4 regions of the Luteibacter sp. RCC_6_2 genome follow, and region 3 is predicted to be linked to each of the others. Evidence: predicted binding sites of a transcription regulator. Region 3 holds the regulator's gene; each other region holds the start of a gene.

Region 1 (5,812 bases), on a different contig from region 3:
GCGTTGGGTGATGAGCCCTGCTTCCGGCAACGCCCGCAAGCGCACGCTCGGTGGCGTATAGCGGCCACGGCCGTCGGTCGTTCCATAGGGCGTTTCACGCGACAACGATCCGCCGATATGCAGGACGTTGCCCGGCGTGTTCAGCGGCGTCCACGCTGCGCGGCCAGCCACCATGTGGCCGTCCAGGTCACCCTGGAGGTTGCCACCGTTGTAGTAGCCCAGTTGCACGAGATAGGCCTTGCGCGCAAGCGCCCAGTCGATACCCAGGCGGCGATTCGCATAGATGGCCTGCATCGGAAGCGAGGTTTCCAGGAAGGACGTGCTGCCCGTGCTGGTATTGCCCTCGAAGCCGACGGGCGTCTTCATGAAACCGATGCGAACCGCGCCGGCATCGCTACCCAGCACGGCCTTGGTCTGCAGGCGGAAGAACACGTCCAGCCAGGTCTTGGCCTGGAAATCGAATACCGCCGTGGCGTCGTACACGCCCTTCTTGCGGACGAAGAAGCCGAATTCCTTGCGGCGGTTGGTCTGCGCGTCCTCGTAGATGCCCTCGTCGTGCGAGAAGCGGGCGAGGTCGTACTGGTATTTCACCGTCAAGCCCACATCGGTGCCGTCGGCGAACACGTAATGGGTCGGCCAGTTGGTGCGCCAGTCGTAATCGTTGCGTGTGGCGTCGGCCGCCTCCGCAAGCACGGGAGCGATCAGCGCCACGGCGCCGAGGATGAACTTCTTCAAGCGGGTACCCCTTCCAAGGCAGGCCGGCGGCACCGGCTTGCGATATGAACCTGACTATACAGCGGACATGAGAATCGACTCAACGCCGCCCATACATCATCGGCAGGGCGCGCCAAGGCTTGAAAAGGGCGTCTTCACATTCGTGGGTGGACGAGGCGCAGGCAGGCTCTACGGACGCTGTGGCTGGCGGGAAACCCGGATCTCGAACAAGGAGGGCCAGCGCTTGCCGGTCACGAACAGACGGTCGTGCGTGGCGTCGTAGGCGATGCCGTTAAGCACGTCATCACTGAGGTCGGCCAGGCGGGTCTTGTCCATCAGACCCTTCAGGTCGATCCAGCCGACGACGTGACCCGTGGCGGGGTCGATGCGGGCGATGCGGTCGGTCTGCCAGACATTGGCGTAGATCTCGCCCTTCACCCACTCCAGTTCATTGATGCTTCGCAGGGGAACGCCATCCGCTGTCACATCGATGGAGCCGGTGCGATCGAAATTGGCCGGATCGAGGACGCGAATGGTGGGCGTGCCGTCGCTCATGTAGATGTGCGTCGCGTCGCGGGTGAACGCCCAGCCTTCACCGGGATAACGGAAGGCGCCGAGCAACCGGAAGCTCGCCTTGTCGTAGACGAAGGCGATGCCTTCCTGCCAGGTCAGCTGTACCAGCTTCGTGCCCGCGGCGACGATGCCCTCGCCGAAATACCCCGGCGGCGTATCGAGCCGCTGCACGACCTCGCCCGTGGCCAGTTTCACCTTGCGCACGGTCGACGTGCCACGCTCGCCGGTGCTTTCGTACAGGTAGCCGTCTTCATAGAACAGGCCTTCGGTGAACGCCTGGGGATCGTGCGGATACGTGTGGACCACCTTGTAGCCATACACGGGGATGGTTCCGGCCGAGGCATGCGCGGCGAGGGAACCTGCGACCAGCGCGACGAAGGCGAGTATGGCGATCTTGTTCAAGGGAAGGACTTCCACGGCGGACGCCGCATCATAAGGAAAGGGGCGCCGAAGCGCCCCTTTCGATCACCGCGAGATCGATCGCAGGATCAGATCGCGTAATACATCTGGAACTCGAGCGGGTGCGTGCTCGCACGGTAGCGGGTCACTTCCTGCATCTTCAGCGCGATGTAGCCGTCGATGAAGTCGTCGGTGAACACGCCACCGGCCTTCAGGAACTCGCGATCCTTGTCGAGGGCGACCAGCGCCTCGTCGAGGCTGGCGCAGACCTGCGGGATGTTCTTCTCTTCTTCCGGCGGCAGGTCGTACAAATCCTTGTCGGCCGGTGCGCCCGGGTCGATCTTGTTCAGGATGCCATCGAGGCCGGCCATCATCAGCACGGTGAAGGTCAGATAGCCCGACTGCATCGGGTCCGGGAAGCGGATCTCGATACGGCGGCCCTTCGGGCTCGACACGTACGGGATACGGCAGGACGCCGAGCGGTTGCGTGCCGAATAGGCCAGCATCACCGGCGCTTCGAAGCCCGGGACCAGGCGCTTGTAGCTGTTCGTGGTGGAGTTGGCGAAGGCGTTGATCGCCTTGGCGTGCTTGAAGATGCCACCGATGTACCACAGCGCCGTCTGCGAGAGACCACCGTAAAGGTCGCCGGCGAACAGGTTCTCGCCGTTCTTCGACAACGACTGGTGCACGTGCATGCCCGAACCGTTGTCGCCGACGATCGGCTTCGGCATGAAGGTGACCGTCTTGCCGGCCTGATGGGCGACGTTCTTGATGACGTACTTCATCGTCATCAGTTCGTCGGCCTTCTTCACCAGGGTGTTGAAGCGGGTGCCGATCTCGCACTGGCCCGCGTTGGCCACTTCATGATGGTGCACTTCGACCACCTGGCCCAGCGATTCCAGCACCTTGCACATGTCGGCGCGCAGGTCACCCAGGCTGTCCACGGGGCTGACCGGGAAATAGCCGCCCTTCACGCCCGGGCGATGGCCGGTGTTGGTGCCGTCGTACTTGTAGCGCGACGACCAGGCGGCTTCTTCCGAACCGATCTCGTAGAACACGCGGCCCATGTCGTTCTGCCAGCGCACCGAGTCGAAGATGAAGAACTCGGGCTCCGGGCCGAAGAACGCCGTGTCGGCGATACCGGTGGACTTCAGGAAGGCTTCGGCGCGCTTGGCGATGGAACGCGGGTCGCGGCCGTAGGCCTGCATGGTGCTCGGCTCGAGCACGTCGCAATGCATGATCAGCTGCTTGTGCGCGCTGAACGGGTCGAGGTGCGCCGTTTCCGGGTCCGGCATGAGGACCATGTCCGACTCGTTGATGCCCTTCCAGCCGGCGATCGACGAACCGTCGAACATCTTGCCGTCTTCGAAGGTGCCCTCGTCGATGGCATGGGCAGGGAACGTGACGTGGTGGTGCTTGCCGAGGATGTCGGCGAAGCGCAGGTCGACGAACTCGATTTCCTCGTCCTGGATCAGGTTCAGCACTTTGGAAGCGGCGGACATACAAACCTCGAATGGGTATGGGCGGAGTGCATTTAGCAATCGCTGTGCCAGCGTTTCCGCCATCGACGGACCGGCCTGGGGCAAGCCTCGGCATCATAGAACGGGTCAACGGCTCGTGTGCAAATGCACCATATTGGTGCGTCAGTCCTTCGAATGCACCGTTCTGGCCGCCTTTCAGCGTTTTTCGCGAGACCGGCCGTCATCGTTTACCCTGCGTCGCGGCCTAGGCCGCTTCCCACCAGGCTGCTTCCCACCCCCAGGGCGGCGGCGCGATTTCATTTCGGGTAATGGCATGACGAACGAACACGATGACGACACTCCCGACACCGGGCGCCGCCGCCTGCTCGGGGGCATGGCCACCACGGGCGCGCTGCTTGCGCTGGGTGGATTGCAGGAGGCCGTCGCCGACGGCAAGAAGCCCGCGGCACGGCCGCCCGGCGGGAAGGATCTGGATACCCTGCTCGACAAGCACATCCAGAACGTCGTGGTGATCTATGCGGAAAATCGCAGTTTCAACAACCTGTTCGGCGATTACCCGGGGTTGCAGCAACCGCTGAGCGCGGTGCCGCCGGAACGCTACATCCAGCGCGATCGCGATGGCACGGTCTTCAAGACGCTTCCGCCGATCTGGGGCGGCATGGTGCCCCACGAGCAGGTCGTCGATCACAAGAGCTACAAGATCGTCGAAAAGGACATCGCCGGCCTGCCGAACGCGCCTTGGGCGCTGCACACGGGCGACGGCACGCCACTGCCGCATGGCCTCATCACGCGCGACCTCGTGCATGCCTTCTACAACAACCAGTTGCAGATCAACGGCGGCAAGAACGACGGCTTCGTCGCCTGGGGCGACAATGGCGCGCTCACCATGGGCTATTACGCCAGCACGCCGGTGCACCTGCGCCTCTGGCGCCTCGCCGAGCAGTTCACCCTCTGCGACAACTTCTTCATGGGCGCGTTCGGCGGCTCCTTCCTCAACCACCAGTATCTCGTGGCCGCGCAGCCGCCCTTCTATCCCGCCGCGGACAAGAGCCCGGCGCAGTTCAACATCGCGGTGACCGAAAGCGGGGATCCGAAGGATCACCGCCTGAAGATGGCGGAGGACTCACCGGCCAGCGCCATGCAGGGCAAGCCGAAGTTCGCCCACCACAATTCGCTGACGCCGGACTTCTGGGCCGTGAACACGATGGGCCCGCCCTATTCGCCCGGCTTCAACGTGGACCGCAAGAATCCACTGCTCGCCGATGCCACCAGCGCGAACACGCTGCCGCCGCAAACGCACAAGCACATCGGCGACCTCCTGTCCGACAAGGGAATCGACTGGGCCTGGTACGCCGGTGGCTTCCAGGCCGCGCTCGACGGCAAGGGCGACGGCACGGACGGCGGCTTCCCGCAGACGCCGAATTTCCAGGCCCACCACCAGCCGCTGAATTACTTCGTGTCGCTCGCTCCTGGCAGCGAGGCGCGCGAGCGGCACCTGCGTGACGGCGGCCTGGGCGAGACATCCGCGACCAATCGTTTCCTCGCCGACGTGGACTCGGGCAAGCTGCCGGCGGTGACGTTCTACAAGCCGCAAGGCAATCTCAACATGCACGCGGGCTATTCCGACGTGGAAGCCGGCGATCGCCACATCGCCAACGTCATCCACCACCTGCGCAAGAGCGCGCAGTGGAAGAACATGCTGGTCGTCGTCACCTTCGATGAGAACGGCGGCTGGTGGGACCACGTCGCGCCGCCCAAGGGCGACCGCTGGGGTCCGGGCTCGCGCATTCCCGCGCTGGTGATCTCGCCTTATGCGAAACGCGGTCACGTGGAACATACGGTCTACGACACAGGCTCCATCGCCCGCTTCATCACCCGCAGGTTCAAGCTGGAAACCCTGCCCGGTCTGAAGATGCGCGACGACGCGATGATCGCCGCCGGCGGACCCGCGCCCGGCGACCTGACCGAGACGCTCGACTTCAGCATCGAGGCATAGCGACCCCGCCTCAGTGTCCCGGCGTGCCGCCCGAGGCGAACGGCGGCTTCGCGAACCAGATCGCGATCATGGCCAAGCCGAACATCAGGCCGAAGACCCAGAAGACGTCGTTGACGGCGAGGGTCGCGGCCTGCATGTCCACGATCCGGTTCAAGGCCGCGTTCGCCGTGGGTCCCTGCACGCCGAAGGCCTGGAAACGATCGAGGTACTCGGTCGTTGTCCGGCTGCCTTCGGAGACGTTCTCGGCGAGCATGGCGTGATGGTAGGTCGTCCGGTGCGAATACATCGTCGTGCTGACGGCCGTCGCGATGCTGCCGGCCAGGGTGCGGAAGAAGTTCGAAAGGCCGGAGGCGCTGGCCACGCGCTCGTCGGGCAGTCCGGACAGGATGATCTGGTTCACCGGCACGAAGAACAACGCCACGCCCGCACCCATGCACATGCGTGGCAGCGCCAGCTCGCTGTAGGGCGCGTTGGTGCTCAGCGTGGACATGTAGAACGAGGCCCCGGCGAAGATGGCGAAGCCGACCGTGTTCAGCAGGCGCAGGTCGAACTTGTTCTGGAAAGCGCCCACCAGGGGTGACATGACGATCGCCAGCACGCCGATGGGCGCGACGACGAAGCCCGCCCACGTCGCCGTATAACCGAGCAC
Region 2 (5,812 bases), on a different contig from region 3:
TGCCGGCGCGTGCGCGCGAAGTCGTCGCTGCCGATCATCATGGTGACCGCCACCAGCGCCACCTCCGAACGCATCGTCGGCCTGGAAGTCGGTGCGGACGATTACCTGGCGAAGCCGTTCGATCCGCGTGAATTGCTGGCGCGCGTGCGGGCCATCCTGCGTCGCGCGGATGCCGCGTTACCGGGGCCGGTAACCGGTACGCGCGTGGCCGTGCGCTTCGCCGGCTGGCAACTCGACGTCGCACGTCGCGAGCTTCGCGCGGGCGACGGCACCCTCGTCCCGTTGTCCGGCGGTGAATTCGATCTCTTGCTGGCCTTCGTCGAGCATCCGCAGCGCGTGCTCACGCGCGAGCAACTAATCGACCTCGCGCGCGGCAATCGCCACGAGGCGTTCGACCGCAGCATCGACGTGCAGGTGAGCCGCCTGCGCCGCAAACTCGGCTACGACACGGCGGCACCGGAATTGATCCGCACCATCCGGAACGCCGGCTACATGTTCGCCGTGCCGGTGGAGAGCACATGAGCGCATTCAACTGGCGCCTGAACACGCTCGCCGGCTGGCTGATGGTGAACATCGTCTTCGCCATCCTCATGGTGACGCTGCTCAATGTCGCCGTCATCGCCTTCGCCAGCGTATGGGCTCGTCCCGATCTCGTCCGGAGCGGGCTCTTGAAGCAGATGGACATCATGATGAAGGCCGTGGCCGCCACTCCCGCGGCCGACCGGCCACGCATGGCCGCCGCGATCTCGGATCACGAGGAGTACGGCGTACACTGGTACGCAACGCGCGACCAGGTGCCGATGCCGCCCACGGACAAGGATGCGGCGTCCTTCAAGGAGCCGCTGGTGGAGATACTCGGGCAGCGGAGGATCGAGCCCTTCGACCCGTACGACGACGATCCCGAGGGTCGCTCCGGACAGACCCACTACATGCTCGCCGTGCAAATGGACGACGGCAGCTGGGTGACTTTCGACACCGCCACGCGCATCTGGGGCGTCCACCCTTACACACGCTACCTGGTGATCGGCCTGTTCGTGATGTTCTCCAGCATGGTCGTGGCCGCCGTCGCCAGCCGTCACCTCTCCCGGCCGATGCGCCGGCTCGCCGCGGCCGCCGAACGTTTCGGTGCCGACGTGAAGGCGCCGCCGATACGTCCCGAGGGTCCGCAGGAACTGCGCGTGGCCATGCGCGCCTTCAACGAGATGCAGGGGCGTATCCAACGCTTCGTCCGCGACCGCACGGACATGCTGGCGGCGATTTCCCACGATCTGCGGGCGCCGCTCACGCGTATCCGCCTGCGCGGCGAATACATCGACGAGGCCGAGCAACAGCGCAAGTTGTTCGCCGACGTGGACGAGATGCGCTCCATGATCGACGCCGCCCTCGCCTTCTTCCGTGGCGACGGCGAGGAAGAAGCCCCCACCCGTTTCGACCTCGCCGGGCTGGTCCAGACCGTGATCGACGACGGCCGCGACGAAGGCGGCGAGGTGACCTACGCCGGTCCCGTCCGGTTGATCTACGAAGGCCGCCCGATCGCGCTGAAGCGGGCCATCGCGAACCTGCTGGGGAACGCCATGCGCTATGGCGGCCAGGCCCGCGTCGAACTCGATACGGACGTCGAACACGTGCGGCTGCGCATCCTCGACAACGGGCCGGGCATTCCCGAATCGCTGCAGGAAACCGTGTTCCGTCCCTTCTTCCGCGGCGAGAGCTCGCGGAACCGGAACACCGGCGGCGTCGGCCTCGGCCTGCCCACCGCGCGCAGCATCGTGCGCGGCCACGGCGGCGATGTCGTATTGGGCAATACGGCGCACGGGCTGGCCGCGACCCTGCTCTTGCCCATCGAATCCGCCCGGACCTGAGCCCGCCGCAAGCGCACACGCCACGTCGACAGGCGATGATGGAATTTGCGTTGCGGCTATGCCTTTCGGTCTAGCCGCGATGGCCGGCATGGCTTTTCGCGGCGTTGGCTATCCTCGGCACGGTGCTTGCAGCGAAACTACCGTTCTTCATTTTTATCCCGTGCCGGTAATGACCATCCGGAACGGCCGTTAGGGATCATGTTTACAGGATGGGACGGAATTCGATGACAGCTCCGCGCAACATGCGTGTGGCGAGGGGACGGTTGTGCCTGGCATTGCTGCTGGCACTGCACGGACCGTTGGCCGTGGCCGCCGACAGGCCCGCGGAGCGCGATGCGCTGATGGCCAGGCTGCACCAGGAACGCGATGCGGGCCACCGCGTGGACGCCCTCGCCCTATGCCAGGCGATCCTCGACCGCTGGCCGGCCGATAATGAGGCGCAGGCGCTCAACGTCACATTATTGACGGAATTGGGCGCAACGACGCGCGCCAAGGAACTGGCGGAAAGCCTTCGACCGGCTCCGGATGCCACCTCGAGGCACCGTCGCGACGCCGACCACGTCGCCCAGGAGATCCGCTGGGCCGACGGCGAACCCGCCGACCCCACCCATCCCTATGCGGAAGCCGATCGCGCGGTGGCCGACGCACGCCGCCTGGCGGACGATCCCCTGTTGCCCGCCGGCTTGCGCCAGCGCGCGGAACTCGACCTGCTCGTCGCCCTGGATCGCGCCGGCCGCGCGGACGAGGCCGTCTCGCGCTACGACACCCTGCGCAAGCAGGGCGTCGAGCTACCGCCGTACGTGCAACGTGCCGTGGCCGACGCCCTGCTGGTGAAGCGCCGGCCGGCCGAAGCCGCCGCGCTCTACGAGGCGAGCATCGTGAAAGACCCCGGCCCCTACGGCGCCAACGAAAGCGAACCTCGAATCGGCCTGATGTACGCCAACCTCGAGGCGGGCGAGACGGCGAAGGCGTTCACGACGATCGACGAACTGGCCGCGAAGGAGCCGGCGTGGGAGCGCGTGCCCGGCATTCGCCTGCCGATCCAGAACGCGCGCAAGGTCGATGCCGACCTCAACGCCGCGACCTTGCGCGAGTACGTGAACATGCCGGCGGAAGCATATGCCCGGCTGGAACCGCTCAGCCGCGAGGCGCCGGCCAATTCGCAGATACGCCGCGAGCTGGGCATGGTGGAACTCGCCCGCGGCTGGCCGCGCCGCGCACAGGACGACTTCAACATCGCCGCGACGCTCGATCGCCGCGACGTCGGTGCGTATATCGGCGAAGCCGATGCCAGCCGCGTGCTGAACGACTACGAGGGCGTGGACGAGAACCTCGCCCTCGCCCAGACCCTGGCCGATCGCAATGGCCGCGTCGAGCGCGCGCTTCGTTCGTGGGATCGCGAACGCGGATGGCAATTCGACCTCGCGACCGAGCAAGGCAAGGGCTCAAGCCCCGATTTCGGCGATCGCGACGGCACCACCCAGGCGACGATCGCCAGCCCGCTCATCGACGACCACTGGCGCGTGATCGCGCTCGGCCGGTATTCGACGGCGGACCTGCCCGAGGGCGACGTGCGGCGCAGCCGCGTGGGCTTCGGCATCCGTGGCTACGCCCGCGGCCTCGAAGCGTACGTGCAGGCGCTGCCCGCGACCGACAGCTACGTGAACAAGACGGCGATCGAAGCCGGCTTCGACTGGTCGCTGAGCGACCACTGGTCATGGGCCGCCGATTTCAGCACCGCCGGCGAAGACACGCCGTTGCGTGCGCAGTACTACGGCATCTCGGCGAAGACGCTGGACACCGCCGTGACCTGGCGTGCCAGCGAACTCACCCAGGCCCGGCTCGGCCTGTCGCGCGACGATTTCAGCGACGGCAACAAGCGCACCGGCTGGCTCGCCGCGCTGACGCAGCGCCTGCATACGGCGCCGAACCTCACCCTCGACGGTGGCCTGGAACTCGGCGGCTCGATGAACACGCGGACCGACCGCCCCTACTTCAATCCGCGCCGCGACCACAGCTATGCGATCACCGGCCGGCTGGAAAACCTGCTCGGCCAGTTCTACGAGCGGAGCGTGACCCAGCGCATCGACGTGGCCGTGGGTCAATACGCCGAACAAGGCTTCGCCACCGACTGGATGGCCACCGTACGTTACGGCCAGACGATCCAGACCGGCCCCGGCGTGCATTTCGGCTGGGGCATCGGCTGGCACAACCAACCTTACGACGGCCGCCGCGAACACCGCGTCGTCCTCGACCTGACGATGCACTGGGGAGAATGAGAACGATGCGCCCGCTGTTGATCCTGCTTGCCCTGTTGGGGCTCGCGCTTCCTGCGTTCGCGCAGCCGGCCGCATCCGTGCAGCCGCGCCTCATCGTGCTCGCCTACCATGATGTCCGCGACGACGTCGGCCTGACCGCCGATCGCGATCCCGACGCCACCAGCACCGATCATCTCGTCGCCCACTTCGACTGGCTCAAGGCCAACGGCTACCACGTCGTCAGCCTCGACCAGGTCGTGCAAGCCAGCCACGGCGGAGCTCCACTGCCCGCCCACGCCGTCCTGCTGACCTTCGACGACGGGCTGGAAAGTTTCTACACGCGTGTCTACCCGTTGTTGCGGGCCTACGACTACCCCGCGGTGCAGGCACTGGTGGGCTCCTGGATGGACATGGCACCGGGGCAGCGCATGCCTTACAACGGCGCCGACTGCGACCGCTCGTGCTTCCTGACCTGGGAGCAGGTCGCGGAAATGCACGCCTCGCACCTGGTCGAGTTCGCTTCGCACTCCTGGCAGATGCACCAGGGCCTGAACGCGAATCCGCAAGGCAACCTGCTGCCCACGGCGGCGGCGCTGGCCTACGACACGGCGAAGCAGCGTTACGAAACCGCCGGCGAATATGCGGATCGTATCCGCGCCGACCTTTCACACAGCGCGGACGAGATCGAGAAGCACATCGGCGTGCGGCCGCGCGCGATCGCGTGGCCGTATGGCGCGTATACCCAGGTAGGCCGTGACATCGCCGGCGAACTGGGCATGACGGTGACCTTCAGCCTCGGCGACAACCTGCCCAACCTGGTTCCGGGACGCACGATCCCGCGCCTGCTGGTCAGTGGCAACGTCACCGCCAACCGCCTTGGCTGGCTGATGCGCCACCAGACGCGGGTCGACCCGATGCGCGCCGTGCAGGTCGATCTCGACTACGTATACGATCCCGATCCCGCCCAGCAGGATCGCAACCTGTCCCGCCTGCTCGACCGGATCAAGCGCATGCATCCGAGCGTGGTGTGGTTGCAGGCCTATGCGGACCCCGACGGCGATGGCGTGGCCGATGCCGTGTATTTTCCGAACCGCCACCTGCCGGTGCGAGCCGACCTCTTCTCGCGCGTGTCGTGGCAGTTGCGTACCCGCGCCGGCGTTCGCGTGTATGCATGGATGCCGGTGCTGGCCTTCCGTTTTCCGAACGGCAAGGACCTGCCTTCGCTGGCGGACGAGCCGAAGCCCGGCGGCGACCACTACCGCCTGGCGCCATACGACACCCGGGTGCGTGGCCTGATCGGCGACGTCTATGAAGACCTGGCGATGCACGCCGACGAAGCCGGCGTGCTGTTCTCCGACGACGCCTACCTGCGCGATACCGACAACCTCGGCCCGTGGGCGGGGAACACGCCTGCGCAGAACACGCAGGCGTTGATCGATTTCACGCTGGAGCTGGCCCAGCGGATGAAACGCTGGCGCCCGCAGTTGCTCACCGCGCGCAACATCTACGCGCGGCCCATCCTGCAGCCGAAAGCCGAGGCCTGGTTCGCGCAGGCGCTGCCTGCCTTCAACAGCGCCTACGACATGACCGCGATCATGGCCATGCCCCAGCTCGACCGGCAGACCGACCGGCTGGGCTGGTACCGCAAGCTGGCCGCGCAGGTGAACGCCACACCGGGGGCCATGGAACGCA
Region 3 (5,812 bases):
GGGCGTGCTTGGCGGTGAGCGTGCGCATGACGTCGGGGTCCGCGCTGGGCGGCACCTCGACGGCGTCGATGTCCAGTGGCAGCTTGGGCATGACGTGCCGCGCCGCCGAGATCAGCGCCTTGCCGACGGCTTCGTGGGTCATGAGGAGGACACCGACGCTCATCGCCCGGTGTCTCGTGATGGCTTCGGCTGGGTCATGGTCACTCGAGCTCGCGATGGAAAGTCAGTACGTTGCCGCGTTCCGAGCGGAAATGCTGGGCCAGTTTCTCCACCAGGTAGACCGAGCGATGACGACCGCCGGTACAGCCGATGGAAACCGTGACATAGCTTCTGTCTTCGCCCTCGAAGCGCGGCAACCAGGTGTCGAGCCAGCGGGCGACGTCGGCATAGTATTCGCCTACCAGGGGGTTCGCGTCGAGGAATTCCCGGACCGGGAGGTCCTTGCCCGAGAAGGGACGCAGCCGCGGGTCCCAGTGGGGGTTGGGCAGGCAGCGCGCATCGAAGACGAAATCGGCATCGGAAGGGAGCCCGCGCCGGTAGGCGAAGGACTCGAACAGCAGCGTCGTGCCGTCGGAGGCGGCGGCGTAGCCGGTGGCGAAGAGGCGGCGCAGCTGGTGCACGTTCAGGTCGCTGGAGTCGATGACCTTCTCGGCGATCGAGACCAGCGGGCGAAGCAGCTTGCGTTCCTGGGCGATGGAATCGGCCAGCGACAGCTTCTCGGCCGCCAGCGGATGGCGCCGGCGCGTCTCGGAATAGCGCTTGATGAGGACATCGTCGCGGCTGTCGAGGAAGATCAGGTGCACGTGCACGCCGGCCGAAGAGAGCTCCGACAAGACGTGCGGCATGCGCGAGAGATCGATACGGCGGTTGCGCACGTCCACGCCCACGGCGATGCGCTTGCGCGGCCCGTGCTCGCCCTGGCTCACGGCGGCGACCAGCTGCGGGATCAGCTCCGCCGGCATGTTGTCGACGCAATAGAACTCGAGGTCCTCCAGCGCGCGCAGCGCGACGGTCTTGCCGCCACCGGACATGCCGGTCAGCACCACCAGGTGGATGGCATCGGGCTCGACGATGGGGCTCATGACTTCGTCGCTCACGGGGTCACCACGGGGAGAAACGGCGCATCTGGTGCGCCTGGCGGTCGATGAAGGTCTGCGCGGGGTCGATGCCCTTGGCCTTCAGCACGTGGTTGCGCACCGCGGCCTCGACCAGCACCGCCAGGTTGCGGCCCGGCGCGACGGGAATGGTGATCTTGGGCACGTCGACGTCGAGTACGTTGCGCCGGCTCACATCGCCGGTGAGGCGGGTCATGGCGTCGGTTTCCTCGCCCTCGCGCAGCGGCTTGAGGTGGATGACCAGGCGCAGGTACTTGGACGGTTTCACCGCGGTATGGCCGAACATCTCGCGGATGTTCAGCACGCCCAGGCCGCGCACCTCCAGGAGGTCCTGCAGCAGTTCAGGGCAGGCGCCGTCGATGACATCGGGGGCGATGAGGGTGAATTCGGTGGCGTCGTCGGCCACCAGGCGGTGACCGCGGCTGATCAGTTCCAGGGCCAGTTCGCTCTTGCCCGAGGCAGGCTCGCCGGTGATCAGCACGCCGATGGAGAACACTTCCAGGAACACGCCGTGCAGGGTGACCCGCGGCGCCAGGGTGCGGGCCAGGTGGTATTGCAGGTAGGTGAGCAATTCATGGCCGCGCTTGGTGCTCTGCCACAGCGGCGTGTCCGTTTCCTCGGCGACTTCGCGCAGGTCGGCGGGGATGGACTGTTCCTTGGTGACGATCAGGGCGGCGGGCTGGTAGGCGGCGATCTTGTGGATGACTTCCCAACGCTGGCGCGAGTCGAGCCCGTCGAGGAAATTGAGTTCCTCCGTGCCGATGATCTGCACCTTGTTGGGGTAGATCACGTTGAGATAACCGACCAGGGAGGGCCGGCGGCTCTGCTTGGTATTGGGCTCGAGCACGCGCGATTCGCCGCGCATGCCGGCGGCCCAGCGCAGGGCCATGCGCTCGTGTACCCCGTCGAAGAGTTGTCTGGCGGTAAGCCGGTCCACGCTTGGTCCCTTCAAAGAGAAAAGCCGGCCCGCGGGGCGGGCCGGCTTGCTTATATTGTGCCACAAGGGTGGAAAGCGCCCCGGCCAGGAGGGGCTTGTAGCGCCCCGTAAGGGGGTGGGAAGCGGCCTGGGCCGCGATGGGGGCTGCGGCAAGCCTTTTCGCGCGCCAGCGCGCTTCCCACCGGCGGGCTTCCCGCCCGGAGCCTTGTCAGCTGCTGCTGGCGACGCGGCCGTCGCGGACCTCGTGGTTGTGGTGGTCCTTCAGCTTTTCCTTGTGTTTCTTCAGCTGGTCGGCCAGCTTGGCGATCATCGCGTCGATCGCGGTGTACATCGTGTCGTTCTTGTTGTCGTCCTCGAGGCGGGCGATGCCGTCGGCGTGTAGGCGGGTGCCCGCGCAGTGCAGGGTGCCACCGGCCTTGTGCTCGTTCTTGTCGACGGAAAGGACCACGTCGAGGGCTTTGATGTTGTCGAAAAGGCGTTCGAAGCGGCCGACTTGCTGTTCCACGCGCTCACGCAGGGCGGGGGTGATATGGATGTGCTGGCCGCTGATCTGGATTTGCATTGACGCCTCCTTCTTGCTGAGGGTGCCGCCTTGTGGCGACGAGATCGGAACGGCGAGGTACCGTTCCTCTAGCCTTGAACCTATGGGACCGTAGACCTCCGGTGGGGTTCCGTGCGCGTCAACTGGCGCGGACGCGTTCGCTGGAACTGGGGATACGCATGGCCTCGCGGTACTTGGCCACCGTACGTCGCGCCACCTGAATACCGCGTCGATGCAGTTCCTCCGCCAGGGCCTGGTCGGACAGGGGCCGGCGCGCGTCCTCGGCCGTGATGAGCTTGCGCAGCATGGCCTGGATCGCGGTGGCGGACGCGGTGCCGCCATCCTCGGTGGCCACGCCGCTGGAGAAGAAATGTTTCAGTTCGAAGGTGCCGCGCGGCGTATGCATGTATTTGCGCGTGGTCACCCGGGAGATCGTGGACTCGTGCATGCCCACTTCCTCGGCCACTTCGCGCAACACCAGCGGGTGCATGGCCTCGGGGCCATAGTCGAGGAACGCGCTTTGCCGGCGGACGATCACATCGGCCACCTTCTGCAAGGTCTCGGCCCTGGACTGCAGGCTCTTGAGCAGCCAGCGCGCTTCCTGCAGCTGGCCTTTCATCCAGGTGGCGTCGTCGCCACGGGCGCGCGCGATGAGGTTGCAATAGTGCTGGTTGAGACCCAGCCGGGGCTGGGAGTCGGGATTGAGGCTGACCTGCCAGCGCCCGTTCTCGCGCCGGGCATAGACGTCGGGCGCCACGTATTCCACGGGCGTGGCATCCAGCGCGGCGCCGGGGCGGGGGTCGAGGCTGCGTATGAGGCCCGCCGCGGCGGCCACGTGGGCCTCGGGCGCCTTGAGCCGGCGGGCGATCTTGGCGGCGTCGTTGCGTGCCAGCAGCTCCAGTTCCTCGTTCACGATGCGGATCGCGAGTTCGCGATGCGGCGTGTCGAGCGAGAACTGGGAAAGCTGGCAGAACAGGCAGTCGCGCAGGTCGAGGCTGGCGATGCCGGTGGGGTCGAAGCGTTGCACGCGCTGGCGCACGGCCTCGATCTCCGCCGCGGTCGCATGCAATTCGTTGGGCAAGGCGGCTTCCACCGCTTCCACGCCATCGCGCAGGTAACCGTCCTCGTCGAGCGCGTGGATGATCGCGGTGGCGATGGCATGGTCGCGCGGCGAGAACTGCGACAGGTTGAGCTGCCACTCCAGGTGCTGCTGGAGGCTTTCCGGCGCGGCGTTCTGTGGCTCGAAGCCGTCTTCGTCGAGACTGCCACTGCGGGACGACGCACCGGCATAGTCGCCGGCATCGCCGTGGAACCGGTCGTCGTCCCATTCCGGAGCGAGTTCCTCGGACGGCGTGACGGTGGATTCCTCATCCTCCTTCGACGCCTTCACCGGAATCTCTTCGCGGGATGGGAACTCGGGTGCTTCGTATCCGGCGTCGTCCGCGGTCTCGGCTTCGGACTCGGCGTCTTCCGCGAACTCGAGCAAGGGGTTGCTTTCCGCGATCTGGCGGAGTTCGGCCTCGAGCTCAAGCTGTGACAGTTGCAGAAGGCGGATGGCCTGCTGCAACTGCGGCGTCAGCGTGAGCTGCTGATGGAGGCGAAACTGGAGTCCGGGTTTCATGCCTTCGACGCTTGGGGTTCCCGATCCATCGTAACCCCTTACGGGCTCCGCAAACCAGCGGCGAAGCGAGCTATGCCCACCAGCCTGACGGATGGCCGGTCAAATGCGGAATTCACGACCCAGATACACTTCCCGTACCTTTTCATCGGCGAGGATGTGCTGCGGCGTCCCGCGGGCCAGCACCTCGCCGTCGTTCAGGATGTACGCGCGATCGCAGATGCCGAGGGTCTCGCGCACGTTGTGGTCGGTGATCAGCACGCCGATCCCGCGCTCCTTCAGGTGGCGGACGATGCGCTGGATCTCGCCCACCGAGATGGGGTCGACACCCGCGAACGGTTCGTCGAGCAGCATGTAGCGAGGACGCGCGGCGAGGGCGCGGGCGATCTCCACGCGGCGACGCTCGCCGCCGGAAAGGCTGATGCCTTTCTGCTCGGCGATATGCGAGATCTTGAGCTCGTCCAGCAGGCTCTCCAACTCGTCCTCGCGCTGCTTCTGGGTCATGCCTTCACGCAATTCCAGCACGGCCAGGATGTTGTCCGACACGCTGAGCCGCCGGAACACCGAGGCTTCCTGTGGCAGGTAGCCGATACCCAGCTTGGCGCGCGCATGCATCGGCAGGCCGGTGATGTCTTGCTGGTCGAGCTTGATCGAGCCGGCGTCGGCCTGGATGAGGCCTACCACCATGTAGAAGCAGGTGGTCTTGCCGGCGCCGTTGGGGCCGAGCAGGCCGACCACCTCGCCTTCACGGATGGAAAAGGCGAAATCGCGAACCACCTGGCGCGCGCGGAAGCGCTTCTGCAGGCCTTGGGCTGAAAGCATCGGGTCAGGGCTTCTTCGTGTCGGGTGCCGGCGTCGCGGGCGTCGCCGGTGCGGCGGCCGGCTTGTTCTTCGGCTGGAAGGTCATGTGCACGGGGGCGGCGCCATTGCTCTCGCCGGTCATCGTGCTGTCCTTGGTGTTGTAGGTGAGCTTGTCGCCTTCGGCGCTGCCCTTGGCCGGCTGCTTGACCTTCGCGTTGCCCGTGAGGACGGCGAAGTCCTGGTCGACCTTGTAGTCGATGTTCAGCGCCTGGCCGTCCATCGGCTCGTTCTGCTCGTCGAGCTGGTGAATGGTGGCCGGCTTGCCGTCGACCACCACGCGGGTGATGTTGTTGTCGGCATCCAGGTAGCCGGTGGCCTTGTCGCCGGTGATCTTCAGCGTGCCCTGGGTGAGGATCACGTTGGTGGTCCAGATGACCTTGCCGGCCGGCTGCTGCGAACCGTCGAACGACTTCGAATGGACGTCGACCGGCTCGTTGCGGTCGGATTGCTTCGCCACGACGGGCAGGCTGGCCACGAGTGCCATGCCGAGCACCGCGAACAGGGCGGCCTTAGCGCTTGCGCGGCAGGTACGTGCTATGGACTGCATCGAGGAGCTCCAGGTGCTTGGTGTCGAGATTGGCGCGCATGCCAACGCCATCCATTGTAGAGCTTCCCTGCACGATCCGCGCCGCCTCGGCGGTCTCCAGGCGGTTCTCCTTGGGCCACGCGGTGACTTCGGAGGTATCGATGCTGGCGGCCTGGGTGGTGCCGAAGGCAGGTCGCTCCATGTGGACCTTGCC
Region 4 (5,812 bases), on a different contig from region 3:
GATCGTGCCGTCGGAGCCGATCTTCACACTGGATGCCTGCGGGATCGTGATCGGGCCACCGCCGCCAAGCACCGCGTTGCCGCGCATGTCCGTCAACAAACCGTCGGCGTCGATGCGCAGGTTTCCGGCACGGGTGTAGCCTTCCGTGCCGTCCGGGGTCTGCACCGCGATCCAGCCATCGCCCTGCACCGAGATGTCGAGATCGTTGCCGGTCTGCATCTGGTTGCCCGCGGTCATGTCCCAACCGGTGCCTTGTGCCACGCCATTGATACGCGTCTGCAAACCATCGCCCTGCACCGGCAGGCTCTGGAACGCCGACAACTCCGCCTTGAACCCGGCAGTGTTGGCATTGGCGAGGTTGTGTGCCACCTCGGCCTGCGCACGCATGATCTGCGTGGCGCCGGTCATCGCGACATATACGGAGCGGTCCATGGCGGAATCCTCGGGAGCCGTCGGGCGCGGGCGCGCTTAGTTGCGGATGTTGATGATGGTCTGGGTCAGCTTGTCGTCGGTCGAGATGACCTGCGCGTTCGCCTGGTAGTTGCGCTGCGCCTTGATCATGTTGACCAGCTGGGCGGTCAGGTCGGCGGTGTTGGACGACTCGAGCGAACCGGCCTGGATGGTGCCGACATCGCCGGAGTTGGCGACGCCACGGATCGGCTGGCCCGATTCCGACGACGGCACCCAGTTGGTGTCGTTGAGCTGGCGCAGGCCCTGGTTGTTCGCGAAGGTGGCGATCGCCAGCTGGCCCAGCGGCGTGGAGACGCCATTGGAATAGATGGCCGAGACGGTACCGTCCTTCGCCACGTCGATCTTGGAGAACGTGCCGGCGGCGTAACCGTCGTTGAGCACCGCCGTGGTGGCGAAGGTGTTGCCGAACTGGGTGACCTTGTTCATGTCGATGGTCAGGTCCATCGGCGCGGCACCCGGGTTCGGCGACACCGCGCCGAAGTTCAGCTTGCCGCCGTTGGTCGGCACCAGCGCACCGCCCGAATTGAACGCCACCTGCTGCGGCGTGCCGACCTGCGTGCCGTCCACCGTCATGCTCACGTTCCACGTGTTCGCGGCGGTCGCGTCCTTCACGTAGTACAGGTTGACCGTGTGCGAGGCGCCGAGCGAGTCATACGCCTGGAAAGTCGACAGGTTGTTGTAGGTCTTGTCGTCCGTCGGATCGAACGCGCCGCCGGTCGGCGCCGTGGCGTTGGACGGCAGGTTCGCCGTGATGCCGATGCCGGCGCTGGCCTTGGCCGGGCTGGAGCCGTTGGTGATCTTCAGGTCGGCGAGGCTGCTGATGTCGAAACCGCCCGTGGCGGTCGGCGGATAGGCCTGCACGAACTGGCCCGTGCCGTTGATGATGTTGCCGTTCTCGTCCGGGTGAAAGTTGCCCGCGCGCGAGTACGAATAACCCGCGCCGTCACGAAGCGTGAAGAAGCCCGCGCCACTGAGGGCGAAATCGTAGGAGTTGCCGGTCTGGGTGACGTTGCCGTCGCCGAACTGCTGGGCGATGTTGGTCAGGCGCACGCCGCTGCCGGCGGCCGTGGCCGAGAGGTTCTCGCCGGCCACGGAATAGACCTGCGAGAACTCGGCGCGCGAGCCCTTGAAGCCGACCGTGTTCACGTTGGCGATGTTGTTGGCGGTGACTTCCAGGTCGGAAGACGCCGCGTTGATGCCGCTGAGGGCGATGTCGAATGGCATGGTGGGTTTCCTCGCTGGAATTACAGGATTTGTGCGATCTGGCTGAGCAGGGCACCGCCGTAGCCGGCCACCTGCACGTAGGTTCCGTCGGTGCCCGAGGCGCCGACGCCTTCCACCTTGCCGCGAACGAAGGTATCGATCGCGGTTCCGCCGGAAGTAGCGGATATCTTGTAGACGCCGTCGTCCAGCTGCGTGCCGTCGTCGGACTTGCCGTCCCACGTGAAGGGGACGAGGCCGGCATCGGGCTGGCCCAACGAAATCGTGCGGACGGTGTTCCCGGCCGAATCCTTGACCTGCACGTTCACGTAGGTACCCGACGTACCGACGTTGACGGCACCGCCGAACGTGCCATCGGTGAGCTTGCCCGCCGTGGACGGCACCAGCACTTCCTGGCCCACCAGCGCCGCGGCGCGCACGAACTGGTCGCCGCTGAGGTTGGTGGCCAGCGAGTCGAACGACTGCTGCAGTTCCTGGGTGGCGGCCACCTGCGAGAACTGCGCCATCTGGGCCACCATCTGGGTGGAGTCCATGGGCTTGGTCGGGTCCTGGTTGGTCATCTGGGTGACCATCAGCTTCAGGAAATCCGACTGGCTCAGCGTCTGCTGTTGAAGCTGGCCGGAGGACGACTGGGCGGTGGAGGTTGAGCTGCCGTTGACGGTATCGACTGCCATGGGAATCCTTACTTGCCGAGGTCGAGCGTCTTCTGCATGAGCTGCTTGGCGCTGTTCATGACTTCGACGTTGTTCTGGTAGGAGCGCGACGCGGAGATCATGTTGACCAGCTCGTCGACCGGGTTGACGTTGCTCGAATACACGTAGCCATTGGCATCGGCGAGCGGGTTGGACGGCTCGAAGCGCGACTGCACGGGCGCCTGGCTTTCGGTGACGCCGAGCGTGCGCACGCCCTCGTTCTCCATCTGCCCGTTCACCTGGCGCTGCACCGCAGAGAACAAGGGCTGCTTCGCGCGGTAGGCACCGGCTTCGCTGCTCGCGAGGCTGTCGGCGTTGGCCATGTTGCTGGCCGTGGTGTTGAGGCGCGCCGACTGCGCGGCCATGCCGGAACCGGCGACATCGAAGATCTTGAGCAGGCTCATGAGCTGGACCCTGTGATGGCGAGGCGCATGGTGTGGATCTGCGCATTGATGAAGCCGAGCGACGCCTGGTAATGGATGGCGTTGGCGGCGAACTGCGCCTGCTCGACCTGGGTATCGACGGTGTTGCCGTCCATCGTCGGCTGGGTCTCGGCGCGATAGGCGAGCTTCTGGGCATCGGCGAGCGCCGCGGCCGGGTTGCCCCCGATATGGCCGGCCTCGGTCGCGGTCATCGGCAACGTATTGCCATCCACGGCGCCGGTGGCGGCGGTCATGACCTTGCGGAAATCGAGATCGCGGGCGAGAAAGCCGGGCGTATCGGCATTGGCGAGGTTCGAGGAAATCACCTCGGCACGGCTCTGCCACAGGCCAAGGGCCTGGGCGTGAACGCCGAACAGCGCATCGGGTTTGTCGATCATGGGCTCTGCCCTCTCGTGACCTTGGCCCGAGGGGTTGAGCAATTCGCGTGCCACGCGAGGGCGGCACGGGTGAAACGGCGTCGTGGCGCCGTTTTCAGGGACGGGGGACCATGTCCACCCGCTACCGTGACGGAATTCCGGCGCCCGCCTGCGTCACATCGCTGACAGGGTGGCGGCGGCTATCAGGCCGGCAGCAACTCGAGCACGGCGGTGGCCAGCACGTCGGGCTGGAACTTCGCGATGAAGCGGTCGGCGCCGACCCGTTCCACCATCGCCTCGTTGAAGACGCCACTCAGGGAGCTGTGCAGCAAGACCTTGAGGTGACGCAGCTGGGCGTCCTCGCGGATGGCGCGGGTGAGCGCATACCCGTCCATCGCTGGCATCTCGATGTCGGACACCACCAGGGCGATCCGCTCTGCGGCCGGTCCCATCGCCAGGCTGCGTAGCATGTCGAGCCCTTCGCTGCCGTCCTTGGCCACCACGCACTCCAGGTCCATCTTGCGGAAGAGGTCGACCAGTTGCGTCCGGGCGACGAGGGAGTCGTCGACCACGAGCACCCGGCGATTCGACGCCTGCTGGACCTGGGCCGCCTGCTGCACGCGTTCGGACAGTTCCGCCACGCGTGGATCGACGCTGGCCAGCACCTGCTCGACATCGACCACCGCCATCAGGTTGCCGTCCAACCGGGTTACCGCGTTCACGCGCGGGCCATAGCCCAGCGCGGGGGGCGGCGCCACCAGGTTGCCGCCGTCCACATGGACGATACGGTCCACGTCGGAGACCAGGAAACCCTGCACCGACCGGTTGAACTCGGTCACGATCAAGTGCGCCCCGTCCTCCGTGGCAAGCGGCGGATAGCCCATGGCCGCGGCCAGGTCGACCACTGGAATCGTGCTGCCGCGGTAGTCGAAGCTGCCCGCGACGAGCTCGTGCATGCTGGGCATACGCTCCAGCCGCGGCCGGCGCAGTACCTCGCGCACCTTGAACACGTTGATGCCGAAGGCCTGGCCATCGCCCAGCCGGAACAGCAGCATCGCCACGCGGTTATGGCCCGCGAGGCGGGTGAAGGTTTCCACGGTATCGAGGAGCGGTCGGGCCATGGGCTGCGCATGCGTCTATGGAAGATGTCGCGGAACGTATCGGCCGGGGACGGGCGAGCTTGAGGTGCGCCTCATGGCATGACGATTGCTTGGCTCAAGAAGCCGGCCTTCCTACCGATGTAGTGAGGCGACCACCCGAACAAAGCGAAAGCGAAATCATGACCCTCCTCTGGAGCCAGCACGTCCGCCTCCTAGCCCACGCCGCCGCCACGGGCGACACCGCGCGCGTGCGGGCGCTCGCCGCCCAGTATCCGGCAGCCGCGAGCGCGCTGGGTGCCTTGCTCAAGCCCGCCGAGCCACGTACCGCGGCGGCGACGACCATCCAGGCCATCGAGCAACAGGGCATGGTGTTGACCAATGCCCAGGCGCTCGGCACGACCCTGCAGGAACTCGGCACCGCCGTCGAAGGCGCGCGCGATACCGCCGGTCGATTGACGGAAGCCAGCGCCAGGATTTCGACGGCGATCGACCAGGCCCATGCCGGCGTCGCCGGGATGGCCGATGCCGGCAGCCAGGGACAAACCACGTCGGCCGAACTCGACGGCCAACTGCGCCTGCTGCGCAGCGCCTTGTCGGGGATGAGCCGCAACCACGCCCAGTTCGCCGATTATTTCACCGCCATCCGCAAGCTCACGGCCGCGGTGCAGGACATCGCCCACCAGACCAATCTCGTGGCGTTGAACGCCGCCATCGAGGCGGCCCGTGCCGGTGAAGCCGGCCGTGGCTTCGCGGTGGTGGCCGACGAAGTGAAGCAACTGGCGGAAAAGACCACGCAGGCGACCGCCGAGATCGATCAGGTCACCCAGGCGGTGGGCGAATTCTCCGGACATCTCGACGAGGCCGTGCAGACGAGCCTGCGCCGCCTGGACCAGTCGCAGTCCGGTATCGCCGGCATGCAGGCCTCGCTCGGACGCGTCGACGACGCCGTGCGTGGGGCGCGCGGCAGCCTCGAGGCCGCACGCGAAGGCATGGGTGCGTTGCAGGGCCGCATCGCCGCGATCCAGGCCACGCAAGGCACGCTCAGCCGTATCGGCAACGACGCACGGCGCCAGGCCGACGCGGCCGCGCGCGCCGCCGTCCTCGCCCATCGCCTGAGCCTCGCGAAGCTGGAAACCGAGGGCAACCTCGATGCCGCCAGCCTCAGCCAGATGATTCGCGAAGCCAGCCAGGGCTTGCGCTATGCCCTCGAACTCGCGTCGCGCGACCCGTCCAGCCTCGACCGCCGCTGGCTCGACACCACCCCGATGATGCGTTGCATCGACCAGTTCCGCGCGCGCCGGCCCGACGACTCCGCCGATGCCATCCGCGCCGCCGGCGAGCGTTTCTCCATCCTCGCCTCGCAGTACGCCATCACCCTGGGCGAAGGCCGCCACGCCGATGCCGGGCACATGCTGCCGGGCCTCGTGAAGGAGTTGGATGCCATCGCGCAAGGTCTTTCCACCTCGCTGGCGGAACGCGCCGCGTGATCCATCGCGTTCTCGCCATCGGCCTCGCCTTCGCCGCGATGC

Evidence for each region. The regulator sigma-54, encoded in region 3, starts transcription at its own class of promoters, with help from an activator protein. The targets are predictions, from matches to a motif close to TGGCACGNGCNTTGC.
Region 1: a site for sigma-54 is predicted at 3,224-3,238, ahead of glnA (type I glutamate--ammonia ligase). Genes of this name have one in related genera too.
Region 2: a site for sigma-54 is predicted at 1,978-1,992, ahead of pgaA (poly-beta-1,6 N-acetyl-D-glucosamine export porin PgaA). Genes of this name have one in related genera too.
Region 4: a site for sigma-54 is predicted at 3,243-3,257, ahead of flgB (flagellar basal body rod protein FlgB). Genes of this name have one in related genera too.

Annotation. Positions count from the first base shown of each region.
Region 1 covers NZ_JBFUPQ010000008.1:26,486-32,297, reverse strand. Annotated here, with positions in the region: gene AB6730_RS10385 (OprO/OprP family phosphate-selective porin) at 1-735, opposite strand, end outside; gene AB6730_RS10380 (glutaminyl-peptide cyclotransferase) at 904-1,689, opposite strand; gene glnA (type I glutamate--ammonia ligase) at 1,776-3,188, opposite strand; gene acpA (acid phosphatase) at 3,481-5,163, shown strand; gene AB6730_RS10365 (DHA2 family efflux MFS transporter permease subunit) at 5,174-5,812, opposite strand, start outside.
Region 2 covers NZ_JBFUPQ010000011.1:17,609-23,420, reverse strand. Annotated here, with positions in the region: gene AB6730_RS13045 (response regulator) at 1-522, shown strand, start outside; gene AB6730_RS13040 (ATP-binding protein) at 519-1,862, shown strand; gene pgaA (poly-beta-1,6 N-acetyl-D-glucosamine export porin PgaA) at 2,087-4,141, shown strand; gene pgaB (poly-beta-1,6-N-acetyl-D-glucosamine N-deacetylase PgaB) at 4,147-5,812, shown strand, end outside.
Region 3 covers NZ_JBFUPQ010000016.1:11,035-16,846, forward strand. Annotated here, with positions in the region: gene AB6730_RS16120 (PTS sugar transporter subunit IIA) at 1-163, opposite strand, end outside; gene rapZ (RNase adapter RapZ) at 201-1,082, opposite strand; gene hprK (HPr(Ser) kinase/phosphatase) at 1,102-2,052, opposite strand; gene hpf (ribosome hibernation-promoting factor, HPF/YfiA family) at 2,261-2,614, opposite strand; gene AB6730_RS16140 (RNA polymerase factor sigma-54) at 2,733-4,214, opposite strand; gene lptB (LPS export ABC transporter ATP-binding protein) at 4,314-5,033, opposite strand; gene lptA (lipopolysaccharide transport periplasmic protein LptA) at 5,038-5,619, opposite strand; gene lptC (LPS export ABC transporter periplasmic protein LptC) at 5,582-5,812, opposite strand, start outside.
Region 4 covers NZ_JBFUPQ010000002.1:254,034-259,845, forward strand. Annotated here, with positions in the region: gene flgF (flagellar basal-body rod protein FlgF) at 1-432, opposite strand, end outside; gene flgE (flagellar hook protein FlgE) at 469-1,695, opposite strand; gene AB6730_RS02965 (flagellar hook assembly protein FlgD) at 1,716-2,366, opposite strand; gene flgC (flagellar basal body rod protein FlgC) at 2,375-2,788, opposite strand; gene flgB (flagellar basal body rod protein FlgB) at 2,785-3,204, opposite strand; gene AB6730_RS02980 (chemotaxis protein) at 3,387-4,304, opposite strand; gene AB6730_RS02985 (methyl-accepting chemotaxis protein) at 4,463-5,770, shown strand; gene flgA (flagellar basal body P-ring formation chaperone FlgA) at 5,767-5,812, shown strand, end outside.